DNA from 2 places in the Parafilimonas sp. genome. Region 1 is predicted to be linked to the other one. Evidence: riboswitches for the same ligand, from Rfam matches in the RefSeq annotation. Region 1 holds a riboswitch; the other holds the start of a gene.
What was found. Region 1 has a riboswitch for thiamine pyrophosphate ahead of ACTHN6_RS20435 (TonB-dependent receptor). Riboswitches for the same ligand answer to the same signal wherever they lie in the genome.
Positions count from the first base shown of each region.

Region 2: it holds a riboswitch for thiamine pyrophosphate, as region 1 does, so the genes downstream of both, pnuC (nicotinamide riboside transporter PnuC) here and ACTHN6_RS20435 (TonB-dependent receptor) in region 1, are expected to answer to the same signal.

Region 1 covers NZ_JBQCIT010000057.1:42,495-50,065, forward strand. Annotated here, with positions in the region: gene pgi (glucose-6-phosphate isomerase) at 1-1,568, shown strand, start outside; gene ACTHN6_RS20420 (GIY-YIG nuclease family protein) at 1,762-2,019, opposite strand; tRNA gene ACTHN6_RS20425 (tRNA-Met) at 2,073-2,144, opposite strand; gene ACTHN6_RS20430 (head GIN domain-containing protein) at 2,234-3,064, opposite strand; TPP riboswitch at 3,174-3,273, shown strand; gene ACTHN6_RS20435 (TonB-dependent receptor) at 3,334-5,688, shown strand; gene ACTHN6_RS20440 (ligand-binding sensor domain-containing protein) at 5,699-7,571, opposite strand, start outside.
Region 2 covers NZ_JBQCIT010000055.1:146,026-153,596, forward strand. Annotated here, with positions in the region: gene ACTHN6_RS19920 (cytochrome C oxidase subunit IV family protein) at 1-181, shown strand, start outside; gene ACTHN6_RS19925 (SCO family protein) at 271-1,110, shown strand; gene ACTHN6_RS19930 (DUF420 domain-containing protein) at 1,073-1,666, shown strand; gene ACTHN6_RS19935 (nitroreductase family protein) at 1,770-2,351, shown strand; gene ACTHN6_RS19940 (transglutaminase family protein) at 2,362-3,234, opposite strand; TPP riboswitch at 3,394-3,503, shown strand; gene pnuC (nicotinamide riboside transporter PnuC) at 3,534-4,148, shown strand; gene ACTHN6_RS19950 (acyl-CoA dehydrogenase family protein) at 4,129-5,220, shown strand; gene topA (type I DNA topoisomerase) at 5,234-7,571, opposite strand, start outside.

The DNA.
Region 1 (7,571 bases):
TGAAGCGTCTTTTTGCTGAGGATGAAGACCGCTTTAATAAATTCTCAATAAAATTTGGAGATATTTTATTCGACTATTCTAAAAATATAATCGTACAGAAAACTTTACAATTATTGCTGCAGCTTGCAGACGATTGTAAAGTAACAGAAGCCATTACCGAAATGTTTAATGGCGACAAGATAAACGAAACAGAGAACCGCTCGGTGCTGCATACAGCATTAAGAAATTTTAGCGGTGAACCTGTTTTAAGCGATGGCAAAGACGTGATGCCTGATGTGCTGCGTGTACAGCAACAGATGAAAGCATTTTGTGAAAAGATACACAGTGGCGAATGGAAAGGCTATTCAGGCAAGAAAATAAAATACATTGTAAACATTGGGATTGGCGGCAGCGACCTTGGGCCTGTAATGGTTACCGAAGCATTAAAACCTTATTGGATTGAAGGCATCCAACCCTATTTTGTAAGCAATATTGATGGCACACATATAGTTGAAACACTTAAAAAAATTACGCCGGAAGAAACGCTGTTTTTAATTGCTTCCAAAACATTCACCACGCAGGAAACCATGACGAATGCACATACAGCGCGTGAATGGTTTTTACAATCTGCAAAAGATGAGCAGCATGTTGCAAAACATTTTGCAGCCTTAAGCACCAACGAAAAGGAGGTAAAAAAATTTGGTATTGATACTGCCAATATGTTCGAGTTCTGGGATTGGGTAGGCGGCAGGTATTCCTTATGGAGCGCTATCGGTTTATCCATTGCCCTAACTATCGGCTACAATAATTTTGAAGAACTTTTAAAAGGCGGCTATGAAACCGATGTGCATTTTAAAACAACTGCCTTTGATAAAAATATACCTGTATTGATGGCATTGATTGGTATATGGTACACCAATTTTTTCAAAGCCCAAACGGAAGCCATTCTGCCTTACGATCAATATATGCACCGGTTTGCCGCTTATTTTCAGCAAGGCAATATGGAAAGTAACGGCAAGTATGTAAACCGCAATGGCAGCGAAACCAATTACGCCACAGGCCCTGTAATTTGGGGAGAACCCGGCACCAACGGGCAGCATGCCTTTTACCAGCTTATACACCAGGGAACATTGTTAATACCCTGCGATTTTATTGCACCTGCTATTTCGCACAATCCCGTTGGCGATCACCATGTGAAATTGTTAAGTAACTTTTTTGCGCAAACAGAAGCCTTGATGAAAGGAAAAGATGAAGCAGAAGTACGGGAAGAATTAACGAAAGAAGGCAAATCGCCTGAAGAGATAAAAAGGCTTCTTCCCTTTAAAGTGTTTAAAGGCAATAAACCCACCAATTCATTTTTAATAAAAGAGATAACGCCTAAAACCCTGGGCAATCTTATTGCTTTATATGAGCATAAGATTTTTGTTCAGGGTATTATCTGGAATATTTTCAGTTTTGATCAGTGGGGTGTTGAATTAGGCAAACAGCTTGCTTCAAAAGTGTTACCAGAACTGGAAAATAATAATAAGATCACTTCACATGATTCTTCTACCAATGGCTTGATCAATGCCTGGAAGGCGATGAAATAATTAAGTCAAAAGCATATAATTTATCCCCGCCTGGCTCAATTAATATATAAAATTGAACCAGGCGAGGATTTCTTTGCCCGTGCTGGTTTTCGTTAAAACAAAAAAGCCTCACATTGCTGTAAGGCTTCAAAAGTTGCGAGGGGAAGGATCGAACTTCCGTCCGCCACGGCGGATATGAGCCCTATCTCAATTATTATAATTGCAGATTGGCAATAAATTCATCCCAAATCCATTCTCTGTCTCTGCCTGTCTTTAACGCTTTTTCCCTTAAAAGTGCTTGCTGTTTTGTGTTGAAAACTTCTGTGTGGATTATCTGCCAGGGCCGGTATTTTATTGTCCAGCCCTTTTTACCAAGTTGATTATGTGATAAAAACCTTGCAGCAATATCTGTTGTAAAACCTATATATATTTTTCTGTGCTGCAAAGAATATAAAATATATACAGTATACATGTTTGGGTTTATCTAAAACAAAAAAGCCTCACATTGCTGTAAGGCTTCAAAAGTTGCGAGGGGAAGGATCGAACTTCCGACCTTCGGGTTATGAGCCCGACGAGCTACCGCTGCTCTACCTCGCGATATATAAGTTTAATTAAATCTAAGAACTTGTAAATCGGGGTGCAAATATAAGACGGTATTATTATCGGGCAAAACTTTATTTAAGATATTAGCTTTTCTTTTTTACAGTTGATCCGCCGCTTACATCAAGATTAGTAATATTAGCCGCCCCGGAATAACGAATGCTGCTGCCGCCGCTTGCCGTGGCCTGTATGGCTTTGTTTACATTAATGCTGGCAGATGATGCGCCTGTTGCTTCAATCCGGCAGTTTTCAGCCGTTAAATCACCGCCTTTGAAATTACTGGCGCCGCTTGCATCCACTATAAGATCAGTGGCAGTACCATTAACATCTGTAACAGATGCGCCGCTCATATCCAAACTTGTTTTGCCGCTGTTTATTGTGCCTTTAAAATTACTGGCGCCGGTTTGAGAAAGATCAAATGAAGCTGCCGTAAAATTCGCTTTTGCATTAGAAGCACCGCTTAACTCAAATTTTATATTGTTGCCTTTTATGCTCCCATATAAATTACTGGCACCGGAAAGCTCCAGCTTTAAATCACCCACTTTAACAGGATCGGTTATTTCCACGTTACAGGCACCGCTCACATTCAGCGATTCGAGCGTGGTAAAAGTTATATAGGCTTTTAAATGTTTATTACTCCAGTTCCAGCCGTTCCAGGCGCCGTTCTGCACAAAAATTTTAAGCACGCCATTCCTTACTTCTGTTTTTATTTTACCTATTGCATCCGGGTCGGTTGAGCTTACAGCAACACCCTGCGTGCTACCCTGGGAGAGATATAAATTGATAGCGCTTGAAATATCAATCTTTGTAAAAGTACCTACATTCCTGACCTGCGCATTTGCATCGCGCACTACATTCTGCGCATTTAAAGTAAAGCCTGTTGCCACAAGGAGCAGGCAAAGAATTATCTTTTGCATGATTTGGTTTTTGAATGAAACGAAGATCCCGCAAAAAGGTTACACACTAATTTAAAATTTCTCTATAATTTCGCGGCTCAATACCTTACGGTTTAAAACCGTAAGGCTTTATAAAATCCCGGGGTGCTTTCCAAAACAGGAAGGCTGAGATTACACCCGTTGAACCTGAACAGGGTAATACCTGCGAAGGGAAGGTGAGCTTCACTTACAGCTGCACATCCTATAGCATTATTCCTTGTTCCCATCTGTGAAATTAAATTTTGAAGAAAATGAAAAAATTTTTGGGAACAGTTGCATTCTTAAACATCCTTTTTGCAACATCGGCGCAGAACATCAGCGGCACAGTGACCGATAAAAACAACAGCCCGCTGAATGGCTCTACAGTTATTATCAGTACAAAAAATTCCAGGCTATCAGCGCTTACAAATGAAAGCGGATCATTCAATTTTTCAAACCTGAACCCTTCTTTGAATTATAAGCTGGTTATTGAATATGTGGGCAAACAAACGTTTGATACAATTATTACGGCACCGCAAAATACAAGGCTGCATATTATGCTTGCCGAAGCTTCCGCCTATCTTGAACCGCTTGAAGTACGCGCTGTGCGAGCATCAGACAAAGCGCCCTTCACCAAAACCAATATTACGAAAGATGAGATAGCCAAAATTAATCTCGGGCAGGATTTACCTTTTATACTCAACCAAACGCCATCAGTAACCACCACAACTGATGCGGGTAATGGCGTTGGTTATACAGGCATCCGCATACGCGGAACGGATGCAACAAGAATAAATGTAACACTGAATGGCATTCCTTTTAATGATGCGGAAAGCCTGGGCTCCTTCTTCGTTGACCTGCCTGATTTTGTTTCCTCGGCCAATTCAATACAAATACAACGCGGCGTGGGCACTTCCACCAATGGCTCCGGTGCTTTTGGTGGAACGATCAATATAAGCACCAATGAAGTAAACAGGAAAGCTTATGCTGAATCAGATAACGGCTTTGGCTCATTTAACACATGGAAAAATACAATACGTTTAGGAAGCGGTTTGCTTGGCAATCATTTTACGCTTGATGCAAGATTGAGCCGCATTGCAAGCGATGGCTATATTGACAGGGCAGCAAGCAAGCTTACTTCCTTTTATACATCGGCGGCCTATGTCGGCAATAAAAACAGTTTGCGCTTAAATATTTTTTCAGGCAAAGAAAAAACATACCAGGCATGGTATGGTGTGCCGCAGGATAGCTTAAAAACCAACAGGCGGTATAATCCCGCAGGCATGGAAAAACCGGGAACGCCTTACAGCGACCAAACAGATAATTATACGCAAACACATTACCAGTTATTTTATGATCATTCATTCAGCAGCAAATTAAAATTCAATACTGCATTCTTTTTAGTTCGTGGCAAAGGTTATTATGAAGAATATAAAGCGGGTGAAAACCTCGGCGATTATGGATTGAGTGATACAGTTGTTACCGATCTTGTAAGGCAGCGCTGGCTCGATAATTATTTTTACGGACAGATACTTTCACTTCAATATAAAACGCAAAAAGATGAATTAACCATTGGCGGAAGCTGGAATATATATGATGGCAAACATTATGGCAAAATAACCTGGAGTGAAGCAAAAGTTCCAAACGATTATAAATATTATAATTTACCTGCAAGGAAAACAGATGCCAATATCTATGCGAAATGGATGCATAGCCTTGATACAAAATGGAACACGTTTGCCGATGTTCAATATCGCCATGTAATGCATAACATGGAAGGTTTTGAAGACAATCATGATCTATTTATAAAAAGAAAATTCAACTTTATTAATCCCAAGGCCGGCATTAATTATAATTATAACGGCTGGAATGCTTACCTGAGTTATGCCCTGGCACATAAAGAACCTAACCGCGATGATTTTGAAGCAAGCCTGCAGCAACAGCCAACCGCAGAAACATTGCATGATTTTGAAGCTGCTATAGAACGAAAAAAGAATAAATATAATTTGTCTGCGACTTTCTATTACATGTTATATAAAAACCAGCTTGTTCAAACGGGGCAGATAAATGATGTAGGCAGTTATACAAGAATAAATGTACCCAATAGTTACCGCGCCGGCATTGAATTGCAGGGTGGCATTGCCATTAACAACTGGTTAAATGCAAGCGGTAATATTACCTTCAGCAGCAATAAAATAAAACACTTTACAGAATATATTGATGATTGGGATAACGGCGGGCAAATAACAGTTAAACATTCCAATACCAATATATCCTTCTCTCCTAACACTATTGCGGCCGCAACTGTAACGTTTATTCCTGTAAAGAATATGCAACTGAATTTTGTGAGCAAATATGTTGGCAAACAATACATGGATAATGCCCAAAATGAAAACCGAAAACTCAATGATTATTTTACCGAAGATTTTCGTTTGAATTATTCGCTGTATAAAAAATTATTTAATCAAATTGATTTTATAGTTGCCGTAAACAACATATTCAATAAACTGTATGAGCCGAATGGCTATACTTATCCTTATATGTATGAGGATGGTTTAATTAACGATAATTATTATTACCCGGCGGCCGGAACAAATTTTTTGATCGGGTTAAATATAAAGCTGTAACAATTATTACTTACTGCTGGTGCACCGGCGCCAGCAGTATAAGTGATATGCCTTTATCGGTTTGAACATCAAGTTCAGCATTTAAAATACCGGCACGTTCATGTATTTGTTGTATGGTTTGTTCTGTGTCTGTATTTTTAAATGAAGCCGTACCGTTATAAATTTTCAGTAAGATTTTCCTGCTTTGATAATCAATATTAATCAATGTTGGAGTAGTGGTGCCGGTTTCTGCTATGCTGCGCAAGGTATTTTTAAATATCAGGAATATTTCATGCCGCAGTTTCATATCTGTTTTTAATAAACGAACGGCTTCATCCACTTCCATTTGTATCTGTACTGGATAAGTATTTTGTAAGGCCTCCGCATATTCTTTCATGCGCAGGATTGTTTTATCCATGCTGTCATTCTGAGGGTTTAAAGTCCACATCATATCATTCATGCCATCGATCATGCTGCGGCTTTTGGTATTTATTTGCTCAATAAAATCTTTTGACATATCAAGATCTTTATCAGCTTTGATCCTGGCCATTTCACTCAGCAGGCTTATATGATTTAATGTTGTATTTACATCGTTGTGCAGGTTCCTGGCTATTTGCGTGCGCACTTTTTGCAAAGCCTGAATCTTTTTTATCCGCTCTTTGTCAATCCAGTAAAACACAGCAAAAACCAGCAGGATTATCAATCCAAAAAACCACCAGCTAAGCCAAAAAGGCGGAACTACTTTTATATGAAGTTCTGTAACAGCAGTTTCCCGGCCTTCTGTGTTTTCTGCTTTTACTTTAAAAGTATAATTGCCTGCAGGCAGATAATTATAAACTGCTTCATTGAGTGAAGAAGCAGGCTGATAAGCTTTATCGATGTCTTCAAGCATATAATAATAATTCAGCTTGTTTTGAGGCGTAAAGTTCAGGGCGCTGAATTCAATGGAAAAAGAAGTGTTATTATATTGAAGCGTAATTGTATGCAGGCTGTTTAAAGAATCGATTGACAAAAACCTGTTGCCCATTTTAAAATTTGTTATCATCACCTTATCCGGCAGGCGCGCAGAAGCCACGGTAAGCGGGTTGAAAACAACAAAATTTTTATCAGTTAAATAAAGAAGCCTTCCGTCTTTCAATTTATAATCTCCCGCCGGAACAAAAAGGTCATACGTAATACCGTCCTTCCTGTCGAAAGTGGAAAATATTTTTTTGGAAAGGTCGAACCTGCATAATTGGTTAGCCATGCCAAGCCAAAGAATACCTTTATCGTCAGCTTCTATACTTACCACTGTATTCGAGGGCAAACCGTTTTCTGTACTAATGTGTGTTATTCTGTTGGTATTGAGGTTAAGTATATCCAAAGCTTCATCTGCTATCAATAGCAGGCTGTCGTTATAAGCATATATATCGTTCACATTATTTGACCAGAGCCCTTCATTGTTCAGATTGTTTTTTGAGTAATGAAATAGCAATTTATTGGTTGCGGCATCATACTTACTCAGGCCGCCATTTATATAACCCACCCAAACTGCGCCATGTTTACCCGTGTACATTTTCTGAATATAATATCCTTTCCTGCCGTCAATAATTTCATATCCTTTATGAAAATCTCCGTTAGCGGCATCCATATTCCATTTAACAATGCCTCCGCTTTGCAGCCCAAACCATAGATTGCCAAATCTATCTTCAGTAACCTTTCTTATCGTGCTTCCGCCAAAAGTTTTTTCATTCAGCATTTCAAAACGCTTCTTCACTGGATCATATATACCCAATCCACCACCCTGGAAACCCATCCATATTAAACCTGTTCTTCTATGCTCATGCAGGCACCACATCATGTAATTGCGTGTAAGTTCCTGCAGGCCGGGCAACATTGATATTACATTAAGATTACTATCATAA
Region 2 (7,571 bases), on a different contig from region 1:
AATGCGTAATATGATAATGACCATTGTGGTGCCGCTTGGTTTATTTATATGGTTTATCACGGCTTTTCTTGCAGATGGAAATTCGTTTAAGAATTATAAGAATAAATGGGATCGAAACCATCTTGAACACAGCAAAGAAAAGATGCCTGTGCAGGAAGAAGGCACGCATCACCTCGAATAAAATTTTGTGAAACACTTTATATTAATAAAATACCATCGCACCTTTGCGGTGGTTTTTTATTTCGGCATTGCCGGGCAATATTTTTGAGCATGACTAAAAAAGCTTTACTGGCAGTAGCAATAGCTGTATTAATTCCACTGGTAAGTTATTTATGGCTTAAACAGGCAAGTGATAATGCAACAGTAATGCCTGCCCATTACCTGCCTGATACTGTTATAAATCACGTGGAAAAAGGCCAGATGATAAATGACACGGTCTGGCATCGTGTTGCTAATTTCCATCTGGTAAATCAATTGGGCGATACGGTAAGCCTGTATGATTTGCAGGGCAAACTGATAGTGATGGATTTCTTCTTCACGTCATGCGGATCTATTTGCCCGCTGCTTACAAAGAATATGTTGACAATGCAGCGCTCCTTTGCAAGAGGCGGCGACGTTATGTCTGCACCGGATTCATCTATTGTGCAGTTTATTTCATTCAGCATTGATCCCGAAACAGATTCTGTTGCAAAATTGAAGAAATATGCCGACCATTTTGGAATAGATCCCGGCAACTGGTGGCTGTTAACGGGCAACCGCGATACCATATATAATTATGCTTTTGAGCAATTAAAGGTTGATAAGTTTGATACAGTTCCCATCAACCCCGATTTTGTGCACACTACAAGGTTTGTGCTGATTGATAAAAACTTTAATGTTCGCGGTTATTATAATGGCCTGGATTCAACCTCGCTTAACAAGCTCTCCAAAGATATTGGGTTATTGATGCTGGCTGCAGATGACAATCCGCAGAAACTTCCATTCGATCCTGCTTTAATGGCTATATTTTTTGTTATAGCAGTTGTGGCAACTATACTAGTAACGCGTTTAATATTCCGTAAAAAAAATACAGATGAACCAACTACCTCAGCCGGTAATACACAAAAATGATAAAAAAGCAACCTGGCTTATCATTACATTTTCTATTGTAATATTTGCTGCTGTCAGCTTTTTGGCAAAGTTTAAAATTGATGTTGATTTAGGGTTTGATATTCACATTTTTGCCCTGGCCAATGCTGTCATTAATTCTATCATCGCTGTATTGCTCTTAATTGCTTTGATTGCTGTAAAAAGCTCAAACTATATTTTGCACAAACGGCTTATGCTCGCAGCGCTTATTTTATCTGTAGTGTTTTTGGTTTCCTATATAGCGCATCATTTATTGGCCGGAGAAGCCATTTATGGCGATGCAGATCATAATGGTATTTTAAGTGATGCCGAGAAAGCTGCTGTAAGTGATTCAAGACCCTATTATCTTATCATCCTTTTAACGCATATATTTTTAGCGGGCATTATTTTGCCGTTTATTTTGTTTACGGCTTATCGTGCTCTAACAGCAGAGTATCCCAAACATAAAAAACTTGCCCGTATCACCTGGCCCTTGTGGTTTTATGTGGCAGTTTCAGGACCGGTAGTTTACTGGATGATACAGCCATATTACACCTGATATAGTTTACACCCACTTATATATTGAATGCATTTAATTTACGAATTGCAGAAATTAACGCCTGCATAAAATTATCTTATTATCAAGCCGCTATTTTCGTTGTATGAATTTTGAAATAATAGAAAACATTATAAAAAACAGGCGCAGTTGCAAACCCATGCTGATGAATGGAAAAAAGATTGATGATGCTGTTATCAATGATTTATTAAAGCTCGCCGATTGGGCACCTACACACGCCCACACAGAACCCTGGCGCTTTGTTGTTTTTGCAGGCAATGCCGTGCAGCAATTTTGTAAAGACCATGCAGATCTATATAAAACAAATGTGCCTGCTGGAAAATTTGAAACAGCGAAGTATGAAAAGATATTGCATAACGGCGATCACTGCTCGCATATAATTGCTGTTTATATGAAGCGTGGCAACAATCCGAAAATTACAAGGGTTGAAGAAATATGCGCTGTTGCTGCTGCCGTGCAAAATCTTTTGCTTGGTGCTGCTTCTTTAAATATCGCGGCTTTATGGAGCACCGGCGGCATTACATTTCATGATGCTATGAAAACTTTTTTAGGCTTACAGGCCGAAGACCAGATGATTGGCTTAATCTATCTTGGTTATACCGATAGTGATATAAAAAAAGGTAGCCGCATCATTCCTTTGGAAGAAAAAATTGTTTGGAAAAACTAAGACTTATCTTTTATTCAGACAACAAATCGGAGAGCTGAAGCAACTCATTATGTTTATACATTTTGGCCGGTTCATCAAAGCAACGGGCCAGTTCTTCAAGTAAAACCTGTATTACACGAACAGCATTCATAGGCTTAAAATAAGAAGGTGCCGGCGGCACACTCATACGCTTGAAATAGTTCTCAATATCCTTGTGCGTAAAAGGCTGGCCGGAAGTGGCGTCTACATAAAAATGTATTTTCTTTTGCGGGTTGCCATTGTAAGTGCCGGCATCATAATCTTCATTAAAAAAAGCAAGTACAAACTGTTGCGGGATATTAATGGCTTTTACAGGAATAGCAAGTAATTCGGCCAGTACAAGATATAATATGCCGTTTGAAAGAGTGTTGCCTTTCCGTGTTTGCAACACTTTATGCATAAAGAAATCGTCGGGATTTTTATAGGCAATTTCTGCGCCTTTCAGGTTATAATAATTATAAACGATGCTTGAAATTACATTGGCCTGCTCCAGCGGCGTGAGAAAACTATTCAATTCAAGCCATACATTGCGCCTTATTTTTTCTATCTCCTGGATCACAGGTGAAGTTTGAAGATCCGGATATTGAAAGCGTGCAACCAGCAATGCACCAAACAGAAGATCATGATACGCGCTATCACGCCATTCGGTTAAATCACGTACAAGGTCTGAGTAGTGCAGCTTATGAATAATCATTTCAATACGTTCCTGCACAGCCTCACTTAATGTATTTTCCCAAAGATTTTCAAGATTGGGTATAATACCTTTTCCATAATGTACAATGCGTGTGCTCACCGTAGAAAAAACTTCTTCATCGGGATCATCAATCAATGTGAGCAATGCAGATATTTCAGCGTTTTGATGCATAAATCAGGCACAAACTAACATCGCTAACTTTAATTTAAAGATAAAATAAATAACATCTGTGTATAAATTAAAAAACAATATTCTTCTTATATAATATAACAGTTTGCGGATTGAAAAAATTGTATGCCGGGCCATTCTGTTTATCATTTATATTCGTGCCTCATCACTACGGGGTGCCTTCGGTTTAACCGGATAATTACAGGCTGAGATTATACCCATTGAACCTGATACGGGTAATGCCGGCGCAGGGAATAGAATCGTCTGTTATTGTATGCATTCCTGTATAACCAAACAGATGTATGAATTTAATTCAATGGCTTAATATTTTGTGGGAGCAGATAAAACAAACAGGCTGGCTTGAATGGCTGGGTGTTGGTTTTGGCGTAGCTGAAGTTTTGTTTGCAAAAGCTAATAAAATATGGTTGTATCCTGCGGGTATTATTTCTGTAATAATTACTATTTATCTTTTTTACACGGTTGGCTTATATGCTGAAAGTGCTTTAAATATTTATTATCTCATTATGAGTACCTGGGGCTGGTGGCTATGGATTTACAGGAAAGATAAACCGCCGTTGCCTGTTACAACATCAAATGCAAAAGATAAAAAAATAACAGTCGCTATTGTTATAGCAGCATTCATCTTCCTTTATCTCATCCTTAAAAATTTTACCGATTCACAGGTACCTTTATTTGATGCGTGGGTAAGTGCTACAGCATGGGCAGGCATGTGGCTGCTTGCAAAACGAAAGCTTGAAAACTGGATATGGCTTAATATAAGCAATGTCTTTGCCATACCACTTTTGTTTTATAAAGAATTACCGCTTTATGCATTGCTTACGGTTTTTCTTTTTGTAATTGCCATACAAGGATATTTTAAATGGAAAAAGATAATCAATGAAGAACAAAGCATTTGATAAAAAAACAATCGCAGCGTTAAGAAAGTATGCTGCTGTTGCAGATAAAAAAAGTGCATTGCAGCCGGAACAATTAAGCCTTATTTATAAATATGAATGGTTTAAAATTTTTGTTTCGAAAGAATATGGCGGCCTTGAATTGAGTTTGCCCGATGCTTTGCTTTTGGAAGAGCAGCTTGCATATATTGATGGCAGTCTTGGCTGGACGGTTACCTTATGTGCCGGCGCCAATTTATTTGTTGGTTATATTGATAAAAAAATAGCAAAACAAATATTCAGCAAACAAAAAGTTTGCTTTGGCGGCAGTGGTGCTGCAACCGGCAAGGCAGCTATTACAGATGATGGTTATATAATAAACGGTTATTGGAAATATGCAACCGGAGCACCGCATCTTACACATTTTACTGCTAATTGCATTATTGATAAAGATGGTAAGCCGGTATTGGATAAAAATAATCAGCACTTAATTCAATCATTTTTTTTTAAAAGAAGTGAAGTAAAGGTTATTGAAGACTGGCATACGCCCGGCCTTAAAGCAACGGCAGGCCATAGTTTTTCTGTTGAAAATTTATATGTGCCGAATGAAAGATCATTTATTATTAATGCTGAAACAGTCACACATAACGATGCTGTTTTTCTATTCCCTTTTTTGCAGTTCGCAGAATTAACGCTTGCCGTAAATACGCTTGGAATGACAAGTCATTTGTTAGAAGAAGCAAATGCCGTCATAAATAAAAGACGGCAATTAAAAAAGATTACAATAAGGCAGTATGATTATTCAAATAAATTAATTGGAGATGCCAGCAACAAGATTGAAATGCTTCGCACAAAATTCTATGAAACTGCTGCAACTGCGTGGAATGAGCTTTTGATAAAGAAAAATATCCCGGTAAAAACGCTAAATAATATTAGTAACCTAAGCGCCCGGCTTGTAAAAGAATGCCGGGCCCGCGTTGCCGCTGTTTATCCTTATTGCGGGTTATCTGCAATAAACGGTAAAACAGAAATAGAAAGAATCTTCAGGGATGTATTTACGGCAAGCCAGCACAGTTTGCTGAATTATACCGGATAGAATGACCGTAAAACTATTTCTTCTTTTTTCTCGCAGATTTCTTTGGCGGGTTAGCTTTTAATTCTTCAATAATCTTTTTGGCTTCTTCAACCGTTAAATCTGCGGCGCGTTCCTGCTGCTCTTTGGTAAGCTTATAATTACGCAATCCCACTTTTAAATAAGGACCGTAAGGGCCACGCAGCACCTGTATCTTTTCTTTTTCAAAAACCTTTATCGTACGTTCTTCTTTTGCCTGCCGCTTCTCTTTTATAATAGGAATGGCTTCTTCCAGTGTTATACTGTAAGGATCGTACTCCTTACTTAAAGAATAGAATTTTTTATTGTGCGCAACAAAAGGCCCAAACCTGCCGATGTTTACCGTTACATCTTCATTTTCAAACTGTCCTAAATTTCTAGGTAGCTTGAATAACTCCATCGCTTCATCAAAGCTGATGGTTTCAATACTTTGCGTGGGCTTTAGTTTTGCAAAGCGAGGTTTATCTTCATCGTTCACATCGCCAATCTGTACCATTGGCCCATAACGCCCCATACGTGCAACCACTTTTTTTCCGGATGCTTCATCCACGCCTAATTCTCTTTCACCTTTTATGCGTTCTGCATTTTCAAGTGTGTGTTCAACATCTTTTTTAAATGGTTTATAAAAGCCATCAATAGTTTTTTCCCATTGCTTTTTACCTTCTGCAATTTCATCAAACTCATCTTCCAACTTTGCAGTAAAGCCGTAATCCATTATGTCAGAAAAATACTCCACCAAAAAATCTGTTATTACCAAACCAAGATCAGTGGGAAATAATTTAGAACGTTCTGCGCCGGTGGTTTCACTTTCTGTTTTCTTGCTGATATTATCCTGCTTTAAAACCAATACACGGTAATTCCTCAAAACGCCTTCTTTGTCGCGCTTCTCCACATAACCGCGTTTTAAGATAGTTGATATTGTGGGCGCATAAGTAGAAGGCCGGCCAATGCCCAGCTCTTCCAGCTTCTTTACAAGCGAAGCCTCCGTATATCTTGGTGCTGGCCTTGTAAAACGTTCAATGGCCTGCATTTGATTAAGCGTTAACGACTGGCCCACGCTAAGTTGCGGCAACATGCCTTCCGCATCTTCTTCCGTTACATCTTCTTCATCCTTGTCTTCCATGTAAACTTTAAGAAAGCCGTCAAATTTCAACACTTCACCTTGCGCCGACAATTCCTGGTTATTGGTTGATATAGCAATCTTTGCTGTTGTTTTTTCAAGTTCGGCATCACTCATCTGGCTGGCGATAGTGCGCTTCCATATTAATTCATACAAACGTTTTGTATCACTATCGTCAACACTTGTATTTTCCATATAGGTCGGCCTGATCGCCTCATGCGCTTCCTGCGCACTTTCATTCTTATTCCTGAATTTGCGTGGTTGCAAATATTTATCGCCATATTGTTTGCTGATGTTTGAATGAATATCATTCAATGCAGTGTCACTTAAATTCACACTGTCCGTACGCATATAAGTAATATTACCGCTTTCATATAGTTTTTGGGCGAGCAGCATTGTTTTGCTCACGCTGTAACCCAGTTTACGGCTTGCTTCCTGTTGCAGAGTGGATGTGGTGAATGGCGCCGCGGGAGATTTTTTTGCGGGCTTCACCTGTATATCACTTACCTTATAATTGGCGCCTACACAGCTTTGCAAAAACGTTTCAGCATCTTCTGCATTTTTCTGGCGGCTGCCTTCAGCTTTAAAACTTACATTTTTATTATTGATATCCTGCCCGCTAAAAACAGCTTCAATTTTAAAGCTGCTTACCGGTTCAAAAGCATTTATTTCCCTTTCCCTTTCAGCAATTAAACGCACGGCCACACTTTGTACACGGCCCGCGCTTAAAGAATTGCGCATACTCATTTTGCGCCATAATACAGGGCTTATTTCAAAACCAACAATGCGGTCTAAAATTCTTCTTGCCTGTTGCGCATCCACTAAATTCATATCCACCGTGCGCGGATGCTGCACCGCCCTTTGAATGGCGGGTTTTGTTATTTCATGAAAAACGATGCGCTTTGTTTTTACAGGATCCAGTCCAAGTACTTCGCATAAATGCCAGCTTATCGCTTCCCCTTCACGGTCCTCATCCGTTGCCAGCCAAACTTCACCGGCTTTTTTTGCAACAGATTTTAATTCCTTTACAACTTTTTGTTTGTCTTCCGGAATAATATAACGGGGGGAATAATTATGTTTTATATCAATACCCATGTCATCTTTTTCAAGGTCACGGATATGCCCATATGAGCTCTTTACCTCGAAATCGCTGCCAAGGTATTTTTCAATGGTTTTGGCCTTTGCCGGACTTTCCACTATCAATAAATTCTTTGCC